Regions from separate parts of the Kitasatospora sp. NBC_00315 genome, predicted to be linked through region 1. Evidence: riboswitches for the same ligand, from Rfam matches in the RefSeq annotation. Region 1 holds a riboswitch; the other holds the start of a gene.
The links. A riboswitch is a leader RNA that binds a small molecule or an ion and turns the genes downstream of it on or off. The one in region 1 is predicted to bind cyclic di-AMP.

Region 1 (8,530 bases):
ACCAGGGCGGCCGGCGCGGTGGCGGCGCCGGCCGTGCCGAGCACCAGGCAGTGCGTGCCCGCGGCGGCCTCCACCGTGCCGAGGTCCCACAGCGGTACGGCGCCGCCGGCCGCCTCCTCCCGCTCGACCCGCCAGGGCCGGGCCCCGCGCGGCCCCGCCCCGCGTATCAGGGTGATCCGGCGGGAGAACAGCGCCGGATGGTCGTCGTACCCCTCGACGCGCACCGCGAGGACGGCGTCGACGACCGGCCGTCTGTCCGGGCCGGGAGCGGCGCGGGTGGGCGTGCGGTACTCCAGGGCGGCCAGCGGGACGGCTGCGATCCTGGCCACCGGCTCCGACCCCTCGGCCCCGGCGGTGGCGCCGCCGACCGGGAGGGCCGCGGCGTCGTGCGTCCGCAGCGCCCCGGCGCGCGCGGCCAGCAGGGCGGCCACCTCACCGGGCGTCGGCGCCTGCGCCGCCCGGGGCACGGGCGTGGCCGGGGGGAGCGAGAGCTGGGTCAGCGCGCCGGCCGCGAGCAGCAGCGCGCCGCGCCGGGACAGCACGGGGCGACCCGCCCCGGGTTCCTCACGGGGCGGGTCGCCGATCGCGTCCGCCGGATCCGGCCGGGTGCGGCTCAGAGCCGGACCACCTCCGCGACGGGCATCGCGTTGACGCTCTCGTACCGCACCCGGGCGCCGGGGTAGGGCGCGTGCACGACGACTCCCCCGCCGGCGTACATGCCGACGTGGTGCATGTCCCTGTAGAAGATCACCAGGTCTCCCGGTTGCGCTTCGGCGAGGCTCACCCGCCGGCCGGCCGAGGCCTGCCCCTGCGAGGTCCGCGGCAGGGTCACTCCGGCCTGCCGCCAGCTCCAGTACATCAGACCGGAGCAGTCGAACGCGCCGGGCCCGGTCGCCCCGAAGACGTACGGGGAGCCGATCTTGGCGACGGCCGCGGCGAGCGCGGCGGCCGCGCGCTCGGAGGCGGGCGGGGCGGTGCCGAGGTCGAGCCGGTCGGTGCCCCGGGTGACGCGCTGCTCGGCCTCCCGGGCGTCCTGCGCCACGAACCTCGCCCGCCCGCCGACCCCGAGACCGTTGAGCAGCCGCTGGGCCTGCGCCAGCCGCTGCTGGATCTGCTGCTTGTTGTCGGCCAGCGCCCGGCGGGCCTCCTCCAGCTCCGCGAGCTTGGCACCGGTCTCCGCGCGCCGCTGGTCCAGTCTGCGCTGGTGGTCGGCCACCTCGCGCAGGGCGTCGCTCTGCCGCTCGGCGGCCTGGTCCAGGCTGCTCACCCGGGAGAGGTAGCCGGCCGGGTCGGAGGCCAGCATCAGCTGGGCGGTCGGCGCGATGCCACCGGCCCGGTACTGGGCGCCCGCGACCACAGCGAGGTCGCCGCGGAGCCGGTTGAGCTCGTCCTGCCCGAGCGCCACCTGCTGCTGGAGCGCGCCGGTCTCGGCGATCAGCCTGCGCTGGTACTCCTGGGCCGCGTTGTACTTCTCCGAGGCCTGCTCGGCCTCGCCGTAGAGCTGGTCGACCTGGGCCTTGACATCGTTGCGGTCGGGCGGCCCACCGGGGGCACCCGGGTTGGCGAAGGCGCTGCCGCCGGCCGTCACGCCGAGCGCGGTACTGGCGGCGGCGGTGAGCACCAGCGCGCGGACCAGTGTGTGCACACCTGGCAGTTGGTGACGGTGCATCGCCATACGGCGCGGCTCCATTCCTGCGGCCCGGCCACCGCCGCCGCCCGGGCTGGGCGGCCGTCCGTGCGGGGGCCAGGTGGCAGACGTTAGCGAGTCAGCGCGACCGAGTCCAAACCCCTCTCAACACGAATATTTGACCCCTAATCGGACATCCACTCGGCTCCCCGGAAAGCCGCAGGCCCGGCCCCCCGGGGATCGGGGGCCGGGCCTGTCGGTACCGCCGCTTCGGCGGGAGGTCAGATGCGCACGATGGCCGCGATCGGCATCACCGTGGCGGACTCGTAGCGGACCACCGCGCCCGTGTGCGGGGCGTGGATGATCTGGCCGCCGCCCACGTAGAGGCCCACGTGGGTCATGCCGCTGTAGTAGATGATCAGGTCGCCGGGCTGCGCGTTGGCGATGTTGGTGCCGATCCGGGTGCCGGCCGAGGCCTGCGCCTGCGAGGTGCGCGGCAGCGTGACGCCCGCCTGGGCGTAGGCCCAGCCGGTCAGACCCGAGCAGTCGAAGGAGCTCGGGCCGGTGGCGCCGTAGACGTACGGCGAACCGAGCTTGCTCTCGGCGGCCGCGATGGCGGCGGCGGCACGGCCACTGGCCGGGACGGAGGAGGCCGGCGCGGAGCCGGTGGAGGCGCTGAGCGAGCTGCGGCCGCTGTCGCGCGAGGCGCGGTCGGTGTTGGCCTTGGCGGCGTCGGCCTGCGCCTTGGCGTCCGCGGCGGACTTGGCCTCGGCGGCGCGCAGGGCCTGGCGCTCCTGCTCGGTCAGCGTGTTGAGCAGTTCGGTGGCCTTGGCCAGCTTGCCCTGGACCTCGTCCTTGCTGGCCTTGAGCTGCTGGGTGGTGGAGTCCAGCTCGGCGAGCTTGCCCTGCGCCTCGGACTTGTCCTGGTCGAGCTTGCGCTGCTGAGCCTGGAGCTCCTTGAGCGCGCTGCTCTGCGAGTCGCCGACCTGGTTGAGCGAACCGGCCTGGGTCAGGAAGTTGTCCGGGCTGCTGGAGAGCATCAGCTGGACGGTGGGCGAGATGCCGCCGTTGCGGTACTGCTCCGCCGCGATCTCGGCCAGACCGCCCTGCAGGTCGGTGACCTGGGACTGCTGACGGGCCACCCTGTCCTGCAGGTCACCGACCTGCTTCTGCAGCTCCTGCTGCTTGGCCTGCGCACCGTTGAACTGCTCGGTGGCGACCTCGGCCTGCTCGTTGAGCTGGTCGACCTGCTCCTTGACCTGGTCCTTGGTCGGCGCGGGGTCGGCGTGGGCGCCGGACTGCGCGGAGAGGGCCACGGCGGCGGCGGCAGCAGCGGTCATGATCGACACGCGGGCACGGCCGGCAGGCTTGGGACGACGATGGGACGCCACGAAGGCGGACTCCTTCTTCCTACGTCCGCCTACCGGGTGAGCTGACGGGTTCGGGCTGGAAGACATGCCCTACGACGCCTCACCGGCCGCACGCGGCCGACCTGGCGCCGATTCACCCCGAGGAACATGGTTCCCCGGCTCCGTTCCACAGCACCCCCACAGGGGCTTCCCCGTGAGCAGTTGACTGCCCGGCTGTTTCGCGGACTCGGCGGTAACCCCCGCCGCCACCCGGACTGGGTGATCGACTGTGCGGTGGTTCGAGGCATGACCCTAGTAACGAAACCGTGATCCGTTCAAATCGTTGTAGGAAAAAAGTTGGAATGACGGCCGAGTTCGGTGGCACATATGACCATCCGTGACCGGAATCCCACGGAGGGCTGATTGTTTTTCATCAGCTGGTCACACGGAGCGCCGGCCGGGGGTGTTCCAGATCACAGAACGATTTCCCCGGGTTCGGGCGTGTTGGATGTGGCGAACGGTCAGCAAATGTCCGTTATGCGGGCGTTGTCCGCTCGCCGCGACCGAGGGCGGCCGGCCCGCAGGGGCCGAGCGGGAGAGGCCCGGGGCGCCCGGCACCGGGCGCCTCCCGGTGCGTCAGACCCGGCGGATGGTGTTGATCGGCATGGCGTCCGCCTTCATCACCTTCACCACGTCACCGGTGTGCGGTGCGTGCACGACCAGCCCGTTGCCGATGTACATCGCCACGTGGTGCCGGTCGCTGCCGTAGACGATCAGGTCGCCGGGCTGGGCGTCCGCGAGCGAGGGGACCCGGGCGCCGACGTTGCCCTGCTCCTGGGAGGTACGCGGCAGCGAGACCCCGGCCTGGCCGTAGGCCCACACCATCAGGCCCGAGCAGTCGAAGGTGCTGGGGCCGGTGGCGCCCCAGACGTACGGCGACCCCTGCTTGCTCATCGCCTTGGCGACCGCGACACCGGCGTAGCCGGCGGCCTGCGGGAGCGCGGAGAGGTCGACCCGGACGGAGTCGCGCGAGGCGCGGCCGTCCCCCTGGGTGATCGAGGCCCGGTCGGAGGCGCTGAGCTGGCTCAGCAGCGCGTTCGCCTCCTGGAGCTTCTTGTTGACGTCCGCCTTGGCCTGGTTCAGGTCCTTGGTGGTCTCGTCCAGCGAGGCGAGGACGGCGGCGGCCTCGATCTTCTGCTGGTCCAGGCGGCGCTGCTGGTCCTGGAGGCCCTTGAGCGCGTCCGCCTGGCTGGAGGTGGCCTGCTGGACGCTGGCCGCCTGCTCCAGGTAGCCGGAGGGGTCGGAGGTGAGCATCAGCTGGACGGAGGGGTCGATGCCCCCGGTGCGGTACTGCTCGCCGGCCACCTCGGCCAGACCGGCCTGAAGGTGGGTCATCTGGTCCTGGCCACGCGCGACCTGGTCCTGCAGCTGGTCCGCCTGCTTGCGCAGCTGGTCGGCCCGCTCCTTGGCGCCGTTGTACCGCTCCGCCGCCTGCTCCTGCTCCGTGTTGAGCTGGTCGACCTGCGCCTTGACGTCCTCTTTCTTGGGCGCCGGCGCGGCGTGGGCACTCATCTGGGCGGAGAGGGCGACCGCGGTCGCCGCCGCAGCGGTGAGCACGGAGACCCGTGCGCGGCTCGGCTGCTTAGGACGGCGGTGGGAGGCCAAAAGACCCGCTCCTTCTTTCTGCGGACTCACCCGAACGAGTGAGTATCCGGAAATAGGTTTGACGCCAGACCCTAGTGAAGATCAGAGCTTTCCGCCACTCCCACGGGACCATGAACCTGGAGCTCCGGCGGGGATTTCACGTGACCCACACACCCGCGTCACCAAGCCGCTGACCAGCTGTCACTCCGGGCGCCCCCGCCCGCCCCCGCCGGGCCCGCGCACCGGCCCCGCGACGGTCCGAGGGGCCGGACGTCTCAGGACCGCGCCAGCCGGTTGAGCAGCAGAATCGACGCCACCGGCCGGGCCCCCGCGTCGCGCACCCCGTCGGCCACCTCGCGGTCGGTGGAGACCACCACCACCGGACGCCCCTGCGGCTCCGCCCGCACCAGGCGGCGGATCAGCTCGTCCGCGGTCTCCCCGGTACGGCTGAACCGCACCCGGACCCCGCGCGGCGGCGCCAGGATCACCGGGACGTCCAGGTCCTGGCCGTCGAAGACACAGGTGACCTCCGCCTGGGTGCGCTGCGCCAGCATCGCCAGGCCGCCGAGCAGCCGGATCCGCTGCTGCTCCAGCGGCAGGGTCGGATAGCCGGTCTTGGTCACGTTGTAGCCGTCCACCAGCAGATGTACCTGCGGGATCGCCAGCAACTGGTCCAGCAGCGCCGGATCGTCCTCCGCCAGCGCCCGCCGGGCCACGTCGTGCGGCGAGGCCGAGGCCGGCTGCACCGCCTCGACCAGGTCGGCCGGATGGATCTGGGCGACCGGCAGCGCCAGCTCCCGCTGCAGCCCCTGGGCCGACTGGAGCACGGTGTCCAGCAGCAGCCGCAGCCGCATGTCCTCCACGCTGCGGCCCTCGCGCGCGGAGCGGCGGCCCTGCTCCACCGCGGTCTCCAGCTCCGAGATCCGGTGCCGCAGCCGGCGCGCCTCGCTCTCGGCGGCGCTGCGCTCCGCGGCGGCGGCGGCCCGGACCGCCTCCAGCTCGGCGGCCAGCTTCCGCGCCTCGGCCTGGGCCCTTCGGGTGTCGCTCTCCAGCGAGCGCGCCTTCTTGCGCAGCGACTCGGCCTCCCTGCGCACGCCCTCCGACTCGGCCCGGCGGCGGTCCAGGTCGGCCCGCGCGGCGGCCCGCGCCTCGGCCAGCTCCGCCTGGAGCTTCTCGTTCAGCCGGGTGGCCTCGGCGACCGCGCCCTCGGCGCCGGCCCGTTCGGCCTGCTCGCCGGCCTGCGCGACCAGCCGCGACCAACCGGGCGGGCGCAGCAGGTAGGCGGCGGTGGCGACGTCCATCGGGTCGGCCGCGCCCGGTACGCTGCCCGCCTCCAGCGCGGAGACCAGGTCGGGCTGGCCCAGGCGCAACCGGTCCGCTATCCGCACCCGGAAGGCAGGCTCCGCCTCCAGGGCCGCGGCCAGCGCGGTGGCGGCGTACTTGGCCCGGCGGGCCGGGGTGAACTTGGCGTACTGACGCAGCGACAGCGGCAGCTCGCCGACGGGCAGGCCGCCCAGCGCGTCGGCGGCGATTCCGACCACCCGGCGGCGGACGCCCTCGGGCAGCGGACGGTCGAGCTGCTCGGGTGCACGGCCCTCGGGCACCGGCCCGGCGGCGTCCGGCCCGCCCGGCTCGTCACCGGTGGCACGGCCGCCCGGCTCGTGGCCGTCCCGCTCGTGGCCGTCCCGCTCGGCAGCGGTGCCCGCGGCAGCGTGGCCGGTGCCCGTCGTGGCATCGCCGCGGGCGCCGGCCGGGGCGGCCCCGTCCGCGTCCGGGGGGCTCGTGTCCACAGCGGGCGGCTGCCCCTGCGACTCGGCGGGCTCCCTCGCTGCGTCCACCACGTCCTCGGCTCCGATCCTCTCGCGCGGGGTGCTCACGGCCGGCTGCCGCTGCCCCGAAACTCACCGCTCTCTGCAATTGTCCCGTCTACCGTGCCCCACACCGCGCCGCGCCACACTCCCCCGGGCCCGGCGGCGCCCCGGCCGGGCGCCGCCGGCCAGGCCGCGGGTCAGGCCTGCGCGCCGCCGGCCTCGGCGCTCTCGGCACCCGGCCGGTCCACCAGTTCGATCTGGTCCACCGCGTTGCACCAGCGGCAGCGCACCGACTCGACCGTCTCGGCCAGCACCTCGGTCTCCTCGACCTTGGACTCGCCCGCCAGATCGAAGTGCAGGTACTCGACGACCCTCGCGGAACGGGTGACGTCGAAGCGGGTCAGGTTGCCGCACAGCGTGCAGCGCCAGCGGGTCTCTGCGGTCAGGGCGGGGACGGTCATCGGGGGGTCCTCTCGGCTGTTCCCTGTCTGGGCGGGAGGCGCTCCCCCCGGTGTCCCGGCGTCGACGGCGGGAGGCGGGGAATGCCCGCCCCAAGCCTATTGCCTGGGTCCCGCGCACCGGCCACCGGTCCTGATCTCTCTCCGTGGAGCACCGGTGGCGCTCCGCCGCCGTCACCCGCACGCAGTACGCCGCGGTGTCGCCGGGGCCGGGCCGAGGAATGCTCCGGGGCATGGCGATCCCGGTCCTGGACCACACCGGCGCGCAGGACGGCGGCCCCGCCGTGCCCGTGCCCGCCGTCACCTATGCCCTGATCGCCCTCAACGTGCTGGTCTTCCTGCTGGGCCCGGCCGCCGGGCTGAACCCGCTGTACGGCACCGGCCCGGCCCGGGTCTGCGCCGAACAGCGGTACGAGCAGCGCTGGGGGGCGATTCCGGCCGAACTGCTCGACCACCGGCCGCTGACCGCCGACCGGATCGAGCAGCCGCAGGGCGGGGCCGGCTGCCCGCCCGCTCCCACCCCCGGCAAGACGCCGGCCCTCTCCGTGCTCAGCTCCCTGTTCGTGCACGCCGGCTGGCTGCACCTGCTGGGGAACATGCTGTTCCTGTACGTCTTCGGCGCCGGGGTGGAGGAACGGCTGGGACGCTCCCGCTTCCTCCTCTTCTATCTGGTGGCCGGCGCCGTCGCCACGTACGGGTACGCGCTCGCCGAGTCGCACTCGGCGGACTCGACCCGGGTGCTGATCGGCGCCTCGGGAGCGATCGCGGCCGTCCTCGGCGGGTACCTGCGGCTGTACCCCCGGGCCCGGGTCACCACGCTCGTCCCGGTCCTGCTCTTCCTGCCGCTGCGCTTCCCGGCCTGGCTGGTGCTGGGCCTGTGGTTCGCACTGCAGTGGTGGTCGGTGCGCTCGGGCGGCACCGGGGTGGCGTACCTCGTGCACGTCATCGGCTTCACGGTGGGCTTCGCCTTCACCTGGGCCGCCCACCACCGCCCCCGGCGGCTAGGCTGACGACACCCCACGAAGGAGCATCAGCGTGATCACCGCCATCGTCCTGATCAAGACCAGCGTCGACCGCATCCCCGAGATCGCCGAGGCGATCGCGGCCATCGAGGGCGTCAGCGAGGTCTACTCGGTGACCGGTGGCTACGACCTGGTGGCGATGGTCCGGGTGCGTCGGCACGACGACCTCGCCGACGTGATCCCCGGCCGGCTCAACAAGGTGCCGGGTGTGGCGCACACCGAGACCCAGATCGCCTTCCGCACGTACTCCCAGCACGACCTGGAGGCCGCCTTCGACCTGGGGCTGGACGAGTAGTCAGCCGTCCCGGCGGGTGTCCACGACGCACCGGCCGCCCTCGCTGCGGTAGCTCCAGGCGGCGCCGTCCGTGACCAGCTCGCGGACGGCGGTCAGGAAGCGCTCCAGGTGCTCGTCCGGGGTGCCGGCCCCGAAGCTGACCCGGATCGCGTTCAGGCTGCGCTCGCCGGGCAGGGACGGCTCGGGCGCACCGCACTCGGACGGCTCCGTGTCCTCGCCGCCCAGCAGGGTGCGCACCAGCGGGTGGGCGCAGAACAGGCCGTCGCGCACGCCGATGCCGTACTCGGCGGAGAGCGCGGCGGAGAAGTGCGAGCTGTTCCAGCC
Region 2 (8,530 bases), 2.3 Mb from region 1:
CGGCGTTGAAGAGCCGGTATTCGCCGCTGGTCGGGCGAAGGGCCAGGTGGACGGCGGTGGCGAAGTCGTCGTCCCAGCCGAGCCCGACCAGGTGGTCGTTGGCGGCGGGCAGGAAGGACTCCGGCGGTACCGAGCCGAGCAGCATCGCGAAGGCACCGGACAGGTGCATCGAGCGGGCTGCTGCCCGGCTGCCCTTGCCGGAGACGTCCACCAGGACGACCTCCAGGAGATCCCGCTCGGGCTGGTGGACGCAGAGCAGGAAGTCCCCGGAGAAGGAGCTGCCGCCGACGGGGGCGAGCGCCCGGTCGAAGTGCCAGTCCAGCAGCGTGTCCGGGAGCCGGCCCAGGGCGTGGGTGTGTTCGGAGAGCTCCAGCAGCATCGAGTCGCCGCGCAGCCCGCGCAGGCCGAGCCGGTTGCGGAAGCGCGAGGTCAGCAGCCCCGCCCCGGCGGTGACGGCCAGCACCGCGGTGACGGCCACCCGGACGCCGTGCGGCTTCGCCAGCAGCGCGCTGAGCAGGCTGGCGGCCAGTACGGCGGCGGCCAGCGCCAGCTGCCGGCCGGCCCGCAGCACCAGGCAGCCCGCCACCAGCGGAAGCACCAGCGCGGACGGTGGCCAGCTGCCCGGCAGGGCGACGGACAGGGCGGCGAACAGCGCCGTCAGCGTCACCAGCAGGAGCAGGGTCTCGCGCTCCGCGCCCTGGTCGCCGTCCAGCAGCCGGCTCGCCCAGCGGCCGAGGGGGCCCCGGGTCAGGGCCCGAGCCCAGCGCGGCCTCCGGCGCCTGCGTATCGCCGCCGCCTCGGGTGCGCGCACGTCGACCTCCCCGGGCTCGGTGGCCGCGTGCACCGGCCACCTGTTGGATCAGTCAATCTAGTGCCATACGTCTGTTTGCTCCTGGTATGACCCTGCGGGCGACGCGTCGTCCCGGCCGGTTCAGGACCTGGGCCAGGACTGCAGGCCGCCGGTGAGTACGCCGATCAGCCGGGCCTGGGTGACCGCCGGGTCCTCGGCCAGCTGGAAGGCGCCGGCGATCGACAGCGAGGCGAACCCGTGCGCCACCGCCCGCACCGTCCGGGCCGCGTGGATGATCTCGGAGCCCTCCAGCCCGTACTCCCGCAGCACCGCGACGATCACCCCGACCAGGGCGGCCGCCGCTTCGGCCAGTTCGTCGTCGAGCTGCGGCGCCTGCGGCAGCGAGGCGTACCGGTGCGGGTGCTCGGTGGCGTACGCGTGGTAGGCGCGCAGCACCGCCTCGACCGCCGCGTCGCCGCCGCGCCCGACGGCCGCGGCCGCGAGCTCGGCGGTGAGCTCCTCGGTGATCCGTACCGCCACCAGGCGGCGCAGCTCGGCGAGGCCGCCGGAGACGTGCTTGTAGAGGGAGGGGGTGGCGACGCCGGCGCGGGCGGCGACGGCGGCCAGGGTCAGGGCCCCGGGGCCCTGCTCGTCGATCAGGTCGAGGGCGTGCGTGACGACGCCCTCCGGGGTGAGTCCGACGCGTGGCAAGGGGTTCTCCGTGGGGGAAGGGGCGAACGGGGGACTACGCCGACTCGCCGAGGAAGGCGAGGAGGGCGTCGGCGGTGGTCTGCGGGCGCTCCAGCATCAGGTAGTGCCCGGCCCCCTCGATCATCACCTTGCGGCCGTTCAGCGCGGCGGCCTGGTGGTCGGCGACCAGTTCGGGCTTGGGGAAGTCAGGGTCCCCGGAGCCCATCACGGCCAGCGCCGGGCAGGTCACGGCGGTGCTCCAGCCGACCGGCGCGGCGTTCCCACCGAGGTGGCCCCGGGTGGCCTGCTTGCGGCCGGGGGTCCGCAGGGCGGCCACCACGCCGGTCCGGTGCTCCTCGAAGCCGGCGGGCTTGGTGGGGAAGGCGAAGCGCTGGTAGGTGCCCCAGGTGCTGGGGAAGCGCAGCCAGAGCGCTCCGACGGTCTTCATCAGCGCCTTCTGGAAGGCGTTCGCCGGGGGGCCCTCGATGAACGCGCTCAGCAGGGCGATCCCGGCGACCCGCTCGGGGGCCAGCCCGGCCGCCCTGACCACGGTGGCGCCGGTGTACGAGTGGCCGACCAGCACGGCGCGCCCGATGCCGAGGTGGTCGAGCAGGGCGAGGGCGTCGGTGGCGATCGCGGCCGGGGAGTAGTCGTCCCAGGCGATCGAGGCGTCGCCGAAGCCGCGCAGGTCCATCGTGACGACCCGGTGGCCGGCCGCGGCCAGCAGCGGGCGCAGGTCCCGGTAGATGCTGCGGGAGACCAGCATGCCGGGCAGCAGCAGGACGGTGGTGCCGGTGCCGTGCCCGGTGTCGTCGTACCCGAGCCGGCCGCCGGGGACGTCGAGGTAACGGGTGGCGAGTGCGTCGGTGCTGGACATCGCGGGCCTCCTTGGCCTGTGGGCCGTGCTGTCGGCGTGCTGCCGATAGCCATAAAGCTAAGGCTAATAGCCTTAGCCGTCAAGCGGCGTTCGCGAGGTCGTGCCGTCCGACGGCGGGGGATGCCGTGGTCCGGGCCGACGGCGGGAGGGGGGCCGCCGCAGGGGCGGCGGGCGGCGCACGCCCCGCCCCCGCCGGGCTCAGATCCCGTCGACCTTGAACGGGTCGTGCTCGGCCAGCAGCTTCTCCAGCCGGGCCTGGTCGACCCGGGTGACGATCTCGGTGTTCTCCTGGCGGTCCCGGATCACCTTGGCCAGCGTGAAGGCGGACGTCACGGTGTACAGCAGGCCGACCGCCAGGAAGGCCCGGGTCCACGTGCCGACCGGGAGATAGGCGATCCCGACCGCGAGGGCGGTGGCGGCGATGGCGAAGGACAGCACGGCCTGGACGTGGTACGCCGCCGTGGTGCGCGACTGCATCGATGAGGTCATGCGGTCAGGATGGCCGCGCGCCATGCCGCGCACATGAGTACGTGTACTCAAAATTGGGCAGCGGTTCGTTGACACATGCTCACGATCCGTAGTGGCACCGGAAGGCAACCATGCCAAAACGCCCATTCCGCCCACACTGATGGTGACTCACATCCTCGGACGGCTTGGAATCAGAGCTGCCTAGGATTAACGTTTGATAACGCAGCGCGGTCGGCAACGCCGTGACCAGACGGCACCGTGCGCCTGCGCCTAATCCCGACGACGGGCCCTGCGGGGTGCGTCCGGGAGCCGGGGAACCACCGTTCCTTGGGGTGAATCGGCCAGGCCCAGGCCCGGCCGTAGGAGACCTTCCTGCTCCGAACCCGTCAGCTAACCCGGTAGGCGCGAAGGAAGGAAAGGAGCGCGCCTCCGTGGCGTCGACGCACTCTCCGGCATACCCTCCCGGCTCCGCGGCCGGAACCCAGCTGCTCGAAGAGCCCGGGCCGCCGGCCTACGCCGGTGCGTACGGGGACTCCCCGGGCGGTGGGGCCGCGGCCTCGCAGTCGGCCGACAGCAACCGGCACCGGATGCCCCGTCAGACCCGTGGGACGGCCCCGCTGCTCGGTGTCACCGCGATGGCCGCCACCCTCGGCGCCACCGGTTTCGCCTCCGCGACCCCCGCCGCCGCACCGGCCGTCAGCACGCCCGACGAGGCGCCGGCACTCTCGGCCGACCCCGGACTGGCGCTCGCCGCCCGGATCCAGCAGCAGGCCGACAGTCAGCGCACCGCCGCCGACGAGAGCGCCCGGGTGGTGGCCGCCCAGGTGGCCGAGACCAAGCGCGCCGCGCAGCAGCACGAGGCCGAGCAGGCCGCCGCGGCCGCGGAGCGGGCCGAGCTCGACGCCGTCCAGCTGCCGGTCCACGACTACCACCTGTCCGCGCACTACGGGCAGAGCGCCTCGTACTGGGCACACCTGCACACCGGCCTCGACTTCGCCGCCTCCACCGGCACCCCGGTGTACGCGGTCGGCTCCGGCAGCATCACCTCGGCCGGCTGGTCCGGCTCGTACGGCTACCGGATCATCCAGACGCTGCCCGACGGCACCGAGATCTGGTACTGCCACCTCTCCTCGATCCTCAAGACCTCGGGCAAGGTCGTCCCGGGTCAGCAGATCGGCAAGGTCGGCGCCACCGGCAACGTCACCGGCCCGCACCTGCACGTCGAGGTGCGCCCCGACGGCGGCGCTCCGGTCGACCCGGAGGCCTGGTTCCAGCAGCGCGGCCTCAACCCCTGACGGACCGTCCCGGCCCCGGCCCCGCGCGGGGCCGGGGCCGGGCGCCGTTCACTCCCCGGCGTCCTGCTCCTGCGGGAGGCCGTCCTGGGGGAAGCCGTCCTGCGGGTACGCGTCCTCGGCCGGCAGGGTCGCCAGGTACGCGTCGATCTCCTCCTGGCCCGGTTCGGGCGCCAGGTCCGGGTACTGCGTGACCAGCAGCTCGGCGAGCCCCGGCACCGTCCAGCCGCCCAGCAGCTCCAGGGCCCGCGCGACGACCGCCGCCTCGAAGTCCGCCGGATCGCCCGCCAGCTCCGGCGGCATCGGCAGCCCGAGTGCGGTCAGCCCGGCCAGGTTGCGGTAGCTGCGCCGGGTCAGCCCGTCCTCCAGCAGCAGCCGCCCGCCGTCGGTGGCCATCCCGATCGCCAGCATCCGGGCCGGACCCCAGCCACCGTCGCCGTCCACCCGGTCCAGGACGCCCGCCTCCTCCAGCGCCCGGTACGCCGACGCGCGGTCCTCCTGCGCCAGCTCGCGGAAGCCGTCCAGCCAGGCGCGCACCGCCGCCGGATCCCGGTCGTCCACGCCGTCCGCGCGCAGCAGCAGCGTGTACAGCCGGGGCCAGGTCACCAGGTCCGCCCGGCGCAGCAGCCCGGCCGCCACCTCGCCCTGCCACTCGGCCTCCGCCCGCAGCCGCTCCCGGCGCTTGGCGTTCAGCCGCTTGACGGCCCGCTGGTGCTCGATCAGCAGCAGCACCGCCGCCCCGTACGCGAGCGGGTCCTCGTCCGGGGCCGGCTGGACGTACAGGTGGAGCCGCTCGTACAGCAGCTGCTCCAGCAGGGCCGAGGTCAGCTCCGGCCAGCCGTCGTGCAGCCTGGCGCCGCCGAGCTCCAGCAGCGTCAGCACCACCCGCAGCGGGCCCTCGGCCACCGGTTCGCGGCCCTCGGCCGCCGCCCAGGCGAGCAGTTCGGCGGACCGGGTCCGCGGGACGAGCCGCAGGTCATCGTGGTTCATGTGACGAACGGTAGCCGCTGTACCGTTGTCCGACATGGTCCCCGTACAGCTCACCGGCCCGCGTCTGTCCATCCGCGAGTTCCAGCACACCCCCGGCGACGTCGACGCGCTGCACGCGGTCTTCGGCGACACCGAGACCGCCCGCTACCTCCCGTTCGAACCGCGTGACCGGGAGACCTGCGCCGACCAGATCGCGATCTACCTGGAGGAGGCCCAGGCCGAGCCGCGCACCGTCTACCGCCTCGCCGTCACCCGGCACGAGGACGGCGAGCAGGCCGCGCCGATCGGCAACGCCGTGCTCGGCGTCGAGGGCGTGCGGGCCGCGTTCGTCGGGTACGCGCTGCGCCGCGACACCTGGGGCCAGGGCTACGCGAGCGAGATCACCCGACTGCTCTGCGACTTCGGCTTCGGCGCCCTCGGTCTGCACCGCCTCGCCGCCCGGGTCGACCCCGCCAACACCGCCTCCTCCCGGGTGCTCACCAAGGCGGGCTTCCAGCTGGAGGGCCGGATCCGACACGATCTCCACCTGCGCGGCGCCTGGCACGACGCCCTCCAGTACTCGCTGCTGGAGCACGAGTGGACGGCCGCCGCCGGCTGACCCGGGGGTTATCCCCACCCCCGGTCCGCCTGCGGGCCGGATACCCCCGGCGGCCGCGGTTCGGCACATTGGAGGAGTCAGCAGAACCGCAGGGCACCACGAGGGGACCGAGGCCGGCCATGAGCAGCAGCACTCCGCAGCGCAGCGTGTACGACACCCGGGACGACGCTCCGCGCCGGAGCCGAACCGCCGGCGAGCCGTCCCCCGGTTTCTGGCGGGCGCCGTTCAGCGCGGCCTTCCACCGCGAGGTGGGCTTCAGCCTCAGCGGCCTGCCGGTCGCCGTCGTCGGTTTCGTCCTCACCGTCACCCTGTTCTGCCTCGGCCTGGGAACGCTGGTGACCGTCCTCGGCCTGCCCGTGCTGGCCGCGCTGCTGAGCGGTGTGCGCGGCCTCGGCGCTCTGGAGCGCGGCCGGGCCCGGACGCTGCTCGCGCTGGACGTCACGGCCCCGGCCCCGGTCCGCCCGGCCCGTCCCGGCTTCTGGGCCGGCACCACCGCACGGCTCGCCGACGCGGCCGGCTGGCGGGCCGCGCTCTATCAGGTGCTGATGTTCCCCTGGGCGATCCTCAGCTTCGCGCTCACGCTGACCTTCCTGGTCACCGGCTGGGTGGTCGCCGCCTATCCGCTCTACCACTGGGTCTTCGCCCGCTACACCTCGTGGCCCGGCTACCAGGTCTTCGACTTCACCAAGGACGGCCGGCACCACCAGTACTTCGTCCAGTCGCCGGCGCAGATCGCCGCGCTCTCCGCGATCGGGTTCGTGTTCGTCCTCCTCACCCCCGTGCTGGTGCGCGGACTGACCAACGTCAACCGGCTGGCGATCCGCGCTCTGCTCGGCCGCTGACCGCACCGCCCGGCCGAACGGGCCCGATCCCCCGGGGCGGGCCCGTTCGGCCGTGTCCGGCCCGCCTGCCCGGATGCGGGCCGGTCGGCCCCGTGTTCGGATGGCCCGCATGGCCGACCTCGCCGCTCCGGGCCCCACCGCCGCCGCCACCGGGGAGATCCCCGTGACCTCGCGTCCGCTCGACGAGTACTGCGCGCTCTTCGGTCTCACCCGCGCCGCCCTCGCCGCCCTCCCCGGGCCCGTCCTGGACTGCCCCGGCGGGGCTGCGGGCCTCACCGCCGAGGCCCGCGCCCTCGGCTGCCACGTCATCGCCGCCGACCCCGTCTACGCCGCGCCGCTGCCCGCCGTCACCGCCCGGGCCCGCGCCGGACGGGACGTCATGGCCGGAGCGATGCGGGCCGCCCCGCACCTCTACCCCGCACCCCGCCACCTGCCCCACGAGCGCTACCTGCGCAGCTGGGACCGCGCCCGCCGGCTCTTCGACGCCGACACCGCCGCCCACCCGCAGGACTACATCGCCGCCGCGCTGCCCCGGCTCCCCTTCGCCGACCACGCCTTCGCCCTCACCCTCAGCTCCTACCTGCTGCTCGCGCACCCCGAGCACTTCACCCCGCGGCGCCAGCTGGCCGGCCTGCTCGAACTCAGCCGGGTCACCGCCCCGGGCGGCGAGACCCGGATCTACCCCCTGCACGACGGCTCCGGCCGCCGCTGCCCGCACCTGGACGAGCTGCGCTTCGCGCTCGGCGGGCGCCGGATCAGCAGCGAGATCCGGGCCTTTCCCCGCCCCGGCGACGGCCGGACCCGGCGGATCCTGATCCTCACCCACGCCGCCGCCGGGAAAGCACCGGCCGCCCGGCCCGGCGGCGGTTAGCGTTCCCCCCATGGATCTCACCGACCGCGGCCCCGCCGCCGACCACCCCCGCCACGTGATCGGAGCCGACCGGCTGCTGGACGTCCCCGGAGTCCGCAACGTCCGGGACGTCGGCGGACACACCACCACCGACGGGGCCACCGTCCGCACCGGCCTGCTGCACCGCTCCGGCCGGCTCACCGACCTCACCCCCGAGGGTGCCCGGGTGCTCGGGAAGCTGGGCGTCCGCACCGTCGTCGACCTGCGCGACCCGGCCGAGATCGACCGCTGGCCGGACCGCCTGTACGAGCTGGACGCCGTCACCGCCCACCACCCGCTGCTGCCGCAGGACGGCGAGGACCACTACGGCAAGCCGCTCGACGAGGCCTACCGCCTGCTCACCGACACCGCGGCCGCCACCCTGCCGCCCCTGTTCACCCGGCTCGTCGCCCCCGGGGCGCTGCCCGCCCTGGTGCACTGCGCGGTCGGCCGCGACCGCACCGGCATCGTGGTCGCGGTGCTGCTCAGCGCCCTCGGCGTCGCCGACCGGGACATCGTGGACGACTTCCTGCTCTCCAACCTCGGCCTCGGCGTGCTGGACGGCCCGCAGGAGTACGAGGACGCCAACGGGGTGGTCCGGCTCACCGAGGCGGTCGGCCCCGAGCTGATCACCGGGTTCCTGGCCACGGTGCGCGCGCGGTACGGATCGCCCGCCGCCCTGCTGGCCGACCAGGGCCTCGGCGAGGCGGGCCTGGCCCGGCTGCGGGAGCTGTTCCTCGCCCCGGCCTGACGGCCCCGCCGGGCGGGGCTAGCCGGTCGGCGAGCTCTGCTGCGGCACCGCCGGAGCGCCGGCCGGCGGCGCCGCCCCGTCGGCCGGCGCCGTGTCCGCCCGGGCGAGGATCTTCTCCGCCAGCCAGCTCCGGTCCGACCCGTAGGGGATGCCGCCGGGGGCCACCAGCTGCGCCGACACGGTGTCCCGCATCCGCTGCCAGGCGGCGGCCGCGAGCCGGGACGCCAGACCGCGCGCCGCCAGCAGCGCGTGGTACTGCTCGAAGGCCGAGCGGGGGTGCTCGATCGCCTCCAGGACGCTGTCCAGGTCCGCCAGCGCAGGATCGCCCTGCATCAGCGCCAGC

Region 2: linked by a shared signal. The riboswitch ahead of OG823_RS15520 (M23 family metallopeptidase) and the one ahead of OG823_RS25360 (NlpC/P60 family protein) in region 1 are both predicted to bind cyclic di-AMP.

Annotation. Positions count from the first base shown of each region.
Region 1 is NZ_CP108025.1:6,079,502-6,088,031, reverse strand. It holds gene OG823_RS25370 (hypothetical protein) at 1-542, opposite strand, end outside; gene OG823_RS25365 (NlpC/P60 family protein) at 614-1,669, opposite strand; gene OG823_RS25360 (NlpC/P60 family protein) at 1,909-3,018, opposite strand; cyclic di-AMP (ydaO/yuaA leader) riboswitch at 3,029-3,201, opposite strand; gene OG823_RS25355 (NlpC/P60 family protein) at 3,613-4,641, opposite strand; gene OG823_RS25350 (NYN domain-containing protein) at 4,896-6,224, opposite strand; gene OG823_RS25345 (hypothetical protein) at 6,629-6,892, opposite strand; gene OG823_RS25340 (rhomboid family intramembrane serine protease) at 7,123-7,899, shown strand; gene OG823_RS25335 (Lrp/AsnC ligand binding domain-containing protein) at 7,925-8,206, shown strand; gene OG823_RS25330 (aminotransferase class V-fold PLP-dependent enzyme) at 8,207-8,530, opposite strand, start outside.
Region 2 is NZ_CP108025.1:3,821,501-3,830,030, reverse strand. It holds gene OG823_RS15540 (PP2C family protein-serine/threonine phosphatase) at 1-811, opposite strand, end outside; gene OG823_RS15535 (TetR-like C-terminal domain-containing protein) at 932-1,501, opposite strand; gene OG823_RS15530 (alpha/beta fold hydrolase) at 1,536-2,357, opposite strand; gene OG823_RS15525 (YiaA/YiaB family inner membrane protein) at 2,556-2,846, opposite strand; cyclic di-AMP (ydaO/yuaA leader) riboswitch at 3,083-3,244, shown strand; gene OG823_RS15520 (M23 family metallopeptidase) at 3,413-4,120, shown strand; gene OG823_RS15515 (hypothetical protein) at 4,169-5,107, opposite strand; gene OG823_RS15510 (GNAT family N-acetyltransferase) at 5,142-5,705, shown strand; gene OG823_RS15505 (sensor domain-containing protein) at 5,825-6,547, shown strand; gene OG823_RS15500 (class I SAM-dependent methyltransferase) at 6,657-7,418, shown strand; gene OG823_RS15495 (tyrosine-protein phosphatase) at 7,429-8,187, shown strand; gene OG823_RS15490 (hypothetical protein) at 8,206-8,530, opposite strand, start outside.